2 regions of the Nocardia sp. NPDC003963 genome follow, and region 2 is predicted to be linked to the other one. Evidence: riboswitches for the same ligand, from Rfam matches in the RefSeq annotation. Region 2 holds a riboswitch; the other holds the start of a gene.
The links. A riboswitch is a leader RNA that binds a small molecule or an ion and turns the genes downstream of it on or off. The one in region 2 is predicted to bind cobalamin.
Positions count from the first base shown of each region.

Region 1 (3,205 bases), on a different contig from region 2:
GCCCTTGACCGGTTTATCGGTGAGCGATTGGGCGTAGGTGATCCAGTCCACCGTCATCGCGGCGGGACGGGAGACATCGCCGAACAGGATCGGCGGGCGTACGCAGCGCGTGCCGTAGGACTGCACCCAGCCGAGATCGGTGGCGGCGAATCCGTCGAGCTGTTCGGCGAAGTACTGGACCATATCGTTGCGTTCAGGTTCGCCGTGCACCAGCACGTCGAGCTCCAGTTCCTCCTGTAGCGCGACGACCTCGGCGATCTCCGCCCGCATCCGCCGAACATACTCGGCCCGGTCGATCTCATCGGCCCGCAGCGCCGCCCGGGCCAGCCGGATCGCCGAGGTCTGCGGGTAGGAGCCGATCGTGGTGGTGGGCAGCGCGGGCAGGCGCAGCCGATCCTGTTGCAGGGTCCGGCGTTGTTCGGCGGGCGCCCGCCGAACGGCAGCCGGGCCCAGCGCGGCCAGTCGCGCCCGCACCTGGGCGTTGCCGATCCGCGGATCGGCCCGGCGACTCGCCGCGGCGGCGCGGGCCGCCCCGAGTTCCGCGGCTACGGATTCGGTCCCGCCGGTCAACCCGGTGGCCAGTACCCGCACCTCGGCGGTCTTCTCGGCACCGAAGGCGAGCCAGGAACGCAGGGCGTCGTCGAGTCGGGTCTCCACCGCCAGCGAGTACGGCACGTGCAACAGCGAGCACGAGGTGGAGACCGCCACGGATCCGGCACTTCCCAGCAGGGTGGCCAATGTCGCCAATGCGACGTCGAGATCGGTGCGCCACACATTGCGGCCGTCGACCACGCCCGCGACGAGCAGTTTGTGCGCCAGGGCCGGTACCGCCGCGACCGCGGCGATATCGGTACCGGCGACCAGATCGACCGCGATACCTTCGATATCGGTCCCGGCGAGGGTGTCCAGGGCCGGCCCCGGATACCCGAAGTAGGTGGCGACCAGCACCGCCGGCCGGTCCCGGGACTCCGTCAATTCCGTGTAGACGCGGCGGACGACGGCGAGTTCTGCGTCGGTGAGGTCGGTGACCAGCGCGGGCTCGTCGAGCTGCACCCAGGTCGCACCCGCTTCGGCGAGCAGCCGCAGCAGCTCCCGGTACAGCGGGATCAGTTCCCCGATACGGTCCAGTGCCGCGCCGCCGGTGGTCTTGGCGAGCTTCAGGAAAGTGACCGGCCCGATGACGACGGGCCGCGCCGCGACACCCAGCTCGATCGCCTCCGCCACCTGTGCGAGCAGATCGCCGGGATGCAGGGTGAAGGTGATCTCCGGACCGATTTCGGGAACGAGGTAGTGGTAGTTCGTATCGAACCATTTGGTCATTTCCAGCGGTTCCACCGATTCGTTCCCGCGGGCGGCCGCGAAATAGCGGTCCAGCGGGTCGTCGATATCGGCCACCCGGGCCGGTAGGGCGCCCAGCAGCACGGCCGTATCGAGCATCTGGTCGTAGTAGGAGAAGGTGCCGACCGGGATCGAATCGAGGCCGGCGGCGGCCAGCGCGGTGTACTGGTCGCGGCGCAGCGTGCACCCGGTGTCGTGCAGCTGTGCCGCATCGATACGCCCGGCCCAGTAGGACTCGGTCGCGCGTTTGAGTTCCCGGCGCGGCCCCACCCGGGGAAGTCCGAGAACCGTTGCGGTGAACGGGCTTTGCGAAATAACAGTCACGGTGTTCTCCAGTGCTGAAGTTCGACGGCCATCGCCGTTCACGGACGCACGGGCACCGATGAGACCCCGTACGACCGGCCGCGCGGGCGGATCGCAATGTCAGCACTGGTGGACCGCAGCGCCCAATCCACGAGGCGGTGGCCACCGGATACGGCGTACCCGGTACAGCCGGCAGGTCTTCGGACTCGCGGGCACCGGCCGATACGGCCGACCTACTGGCCGTCGCTTCCCAGGCTGTGCGCCCAGTGCTGATGACGGCGTTCGTTCCTGCTCACCGCTGCGGGACAGTTCCGGATTCCCACCGGATTCCCTCTCACCCGCGTGGTGCGGGCTTCGGCGCCGGGGGCGGACGTTCGGGGCTCCTCGTCGTCCGGCCGGCGGACCAGCTGCGTGCACCACCATAACGCGGACGCGCCGAGTAGCCCAGGGCGGTCGGCCCGGTACGGGCCGGACACGGCTTCGCATACCTTCGCAAAATCGGCCGCATCCCGCGGATGGCCGGGGGATTGCGGTACCGCAATATACGCACAGGCCCGGGTTGTGGGCGGTGAGATATGACGGTGCGATGAACAATACTTCGCAGCATTGCCATACCCTCCTGTGAAGATCCTGCCAAGTGGACTTCGCTGTCGATCCTGGATGTGGCGCCGGGTACGTTGGTCCAATGTTCTCGAAAGTCTTGGTTGCCAACCGCGGCGAAATCGCCATCCGAGCCTTCCGCGCGGCGTACGAGCTCGGTGTCGGGACGGTTGCCGTCTTCCCGCACGAGGACCGGAATTCGGTCCACCGTCTGAAGGCCGACGAGGCATACGAGATCGGCGAGGAGGGCCATCCGGTCCGCGCCTACCTCTCGGTCGAGGCGATCATCGAGGCCGCCAGGACAGCGGGCGCCGACGCGATCTACCCGGGGTACGGGTTCCTGTCCGAGAACCCGGATCTGGCCGCCGCGTGCGCCCGGGCGGGCATCACCTTCATCGGTCCCGCCGCCGAGGTTCTCGAACTGGCCGGTAACAAGGCCCGCGCGATCGCCGCGGCGAAGGCGGCCGGGCTGCCGGTGCTGAATTCGAGCGCGCCCTCGGCCGATGTGACGGAGTTGCTGGCGGCATCGGAAACCATGGAGTTCCCGGTGTTCGTGAAGGCCGTCGCCGGTGGCGGTGGCCGCGGGATGCGCCGGGTCGCCGAGCGATCCGGCCTGCGGGAGGCGATCGAGGCGGCGTCGCGGGAAGCGGAGTCGGCGTTCGGTGACGCGACCGTCTTCCTGGAGCAGGCGGTGGTGAATCCGCGGCATATCGAGGTGCAGATCCTGGCCGATACCCAGGGCAATGTGATGCATCTGTTCGAGCGGGACTGTTCGCTGCAGCGGCGCCATCAGAAGGTGATCGAGCTGGCGCCCGCGCCGAATCTGGATCCGGAGCTGCGGGACCGGATCTGCGCGGACGCGGTGGCGTTCGCCCGGCAGATCGGCTACAGCTGCGCGGGCACGGTGGAGTTCCTGCTGGACGAGCGCGGCAACCATGTGTTCATCGAGATGAATCCGCGGATC
Region 1 covers NZ_JBSGIP010000009.1:179,255-182,459, forward strand. The annotation lists gene metE (5-methyltetrahydropteroyltriglutamate--homocysteine S-methyltransferase) at 1-1,662, opposite strand, end outside; cobalamin riboswitch at 1,836-1,974, opposite strand; gene ACWEWT_RS18550 (pyruvate carboxylase) at 2,327-3,205, shown strand, end outside.
Region 1: another riboswitch for cobalamin. It lies ahead of metE (5-methyltetrahydropteroyltriglutamate--homocysteine S-methyltransferase); the one in region 2 lies ahead of ACWEWT_RS13330 (FecCD family ABC transporter permease).

Region 2 (3,205 bases):
CCTTCTCGTCGAAGATGACCTGTGGGACACCCAGCCGCGGATGGTCGACGATATGGCCGCCGATCGAGAACCAGCGAGTGAGGACCTCGGTGGTGATCACTTCGTGCGGGCGGCCCGAACAGACGAGTCGGCCCGCGTACAGGACGAAGATCCGGTCGCAGTGCTGCGCGGCGAGATTGAGGTCGTGGAGAGCCGCGATCACGGTGATCCCCAGACCGCGTGCCGCGGACAGCACGCTGTACTGGTGGCGGACGTCGAGGTGATTGGTCGGTTCGTCCAGGACGAGCACACGCGGTTGCTGGGCCAGCGCCCGCGCGATCAGCACCCGTTGGCGTTCACCGCCGGACAGTGCGAGAAAGCCGCGCGTGGCGAGATGACCGATATCGGCGGTGGCCATGGCCGCGGCGCAGATCTCGCGGTCGCGGCGGTGTGTACCGCGCAGCAGCGCGGTATGTGGTAGCCGCCCGGTGGCGACTACCTCGGCGGCGGTGAAATCGAACGGGGTGTTCGCGTCCTGGGTCAGCGCCGCGACCTGGCGGGCGTTCTCCCGCATGCTGATCGCCGAGATATCCGTCCCGTCGACCAGGACGCGCCCCGAAGTCGGCGACAGGGCGCGGTAGAGGCATCGCAGCAGGGTGGATTTACCACTGCCGTTCGGTCCGACGACGCCGATGAACGCACCGGGCGCGGCGGTCAGGGTCACCGCCTCGACCACCGGCGTGCCGTCGAACTCGACCGCCACGTTCTCGTAATCGACCCGCATCAGCCGTGTTCCACCAGCGCGCCGCGGCGGCGCATCAACAGGACGAAAACGGGGACGCCCACCGCCGCGGTGATCGCGCCCAGGGGGAGTTCCTGCGGAGGTATGAGGGTCCGCGCCACCAGATCCGCGGTCACCAGGAACACCGCGCCCAGCAGAGGCGTCACGATCGTGAGCCGTCGATGGTCGGCTCCGACCAGCAGTCTGGCGATATGCGGCACCACCAGCCCGACGAAGCCGATGGCGCCGCATACGGCGACGAAACAGCCCGTCATCGCGGCGGCGACCACGAACAGGAGCAGCCGGAACCGGGAAGCGTCCACTCCGAGTGCGGCACCGACCTCGTCCCCCATCGCCAGCGCGTTCAGATGACGCGCGTACACGGCGATCACCGTCAGCCCGGACAAGGCCGCTGCGGCGACCAGGGGAACCATCTGCCAGGTCGCGCCCGCCAGACTCCCGAGCAGCCAGAACATCACCGAACGGGCGGCATCCCCGTGCGGGGCCAGGAACACCAGTACCGTCGTCGCGGCGGAGAAACCGTAACCGACGGCAGTACCCGTCAGTACCAGCCGCAGCGGTACCAGCCCGGACGCCGAGCGCGCCATCAGATAGACGAGAAGGGTGGCGCCGAGCGCACCGATGAAGGCCGCGGTCGACAGCGCGTAGATGCCGAGAGCCCCGAAAACGCCGAAGAGTACGACTGCGGTGGCCCCCACCGACGCCCCTGAGGAGATCCCCAGTACGTACGGGTCGGCGAGCGCATTACGGACCATGGCCTGCACCAGCAGCCCGACCCCGCCCAGACCCGCGCCGACGAGAGCAGCCGACAGGACCCGGGGCAATCGGGAGTCGACGATGATCCGATAGTCGGCGACGTCGGTGGCGAGCACCGTCGCGCCGGTGAGTTCGGCCCACAGGAACCAGATCGTGTCACGCCACGGGATCTGGGCCGCACCGAGCGCCAGCGCGAGTACGGAGATCACCACGAGTGCCACGACGAGGCCGGAGGCAAGCACGGCGACGGGCAGCCGCCGTTTCTCGACAGTTCTCATCGGCCGGCGCTATCCGCACCGTCCCGAAGCGTATGTGCGCAGGCAGCCGAGCACCACAGGACCCATATCTCGTCAACCGCTCCCTCGGAGTCGACAGGAGACCGCGCCGTCGGCTCGGCCGCGCGGGCAGGTCTTCGGGCTCGTGGACGGGATACCGGATATCCGGTATCGCCTACTGGCGGTCGCTTCCCGGGCGGCGGGCCCAGTGCTGATGACCGCGGTCGTTTCCACATACCGCTGCGGGGCAGCTCCGGATTCCCACCGGATTCCCTCTTGCGAACCGCCCATCACGGACAGGCGGTAACCAGCGCCCGGTCACAGTAGCATTCCGGTCGATGCCGAGCCGTCCGTGGGCAGATGGCGAACCGGTCGTCGGTACCGATCGGCCCTGTGCGAATCCCCGCGGCGACCTCCGGGCTTGCGTCCGCAACATGGCATATGCTTTGGCCTCGACGACACGAAGTGCATATGTGCCCGGTTCTGCGTTCGAACAGAGATACTCGCAGTACTCGATCGAGATCTGTTGGATCGAAGCGTCGCCTTTCCCTGCTTACGGTTCGCTGACCAGCAGAGTTGTGCTCGCGTCCGCGGCAATCGTGTCTCTCGGTTCAACAATCGCCCTGACTGGATCACACGCATGAAGGATCGGTATGAAGAGCGAAAAACGAGCTTGGCTAGCAGTTTTGACAGGAGTCCTCATAGTCGCAGCCGGTGGCGCGATCGCCGCGCCGGCCGCTTGGACGCAACCGGCGTCGTCGCGCTCACCGGGCGCCGGGGGCGATATCCTCCGTGCCGAGGCAGCGCACCTGGCAATCTCGGCCCCGGGTCTACCCGGGACGGTACCGGTGCAGTCGACCCGCCTCACTTACGCCAGCAGCGACACCCATGACGCGCCGACCACGGTGGTGGGTACGTATCTGGAGCCGATTGCGCCGTGGACCGGCCCGGGGGAACGCCCGCTGGTGGCGTATGCGGGTGGTACCCAGGGGCAAGGCGTCGAGTGCGCGCCGTCGGCGATGCTGTCGCAGGTGGTCCGGTACCAGCCGCCGGCCGATCTGGTCTTCGAATACGACGTCATCGCGATCTACCAGATGCTGTCCCGCGGGATGGCAGTGGTGATGACCGACTATCACGACCTCGGCGCGCCGGGCATCCACAATTTCCTCAACCGCAAGACACAGGGTTACGCGGTACTGGATTCCGCCCGCGCCGCGTTGGGGTTGCCCGGTGCCGGTTTCACGCCGAACTCGCCGGTCGTACTCTACGGCTACTCCCAGGGCGGGATGGCTTCCGCGGCGGCGGCCGAACTACAACCGGAGTATGCCCCCGAGCTGAACGTACGAGGCGCCTATGTGGGCGGTCCTCCGGTGGGCCCGCAGGAATATATCGC
Region 2 covers NZ_JBSGIP010000004.1:269,423-272,627, forward strand. The annotation lists gene ACWEWT_RS13325 (ABC transporter ATP-binding protein) at 1-763, opposite strand, end outside; gene ACWEWT_RS13330 (FecCD family ABC transporter permease) at 763-1,815, opposite strand; cobalamin riboswitch at 1,924-2,139, opposite strand; gene ACWEWT_RS13335 (lipase family protein) at 2,661-3,205, shown strand, end outside.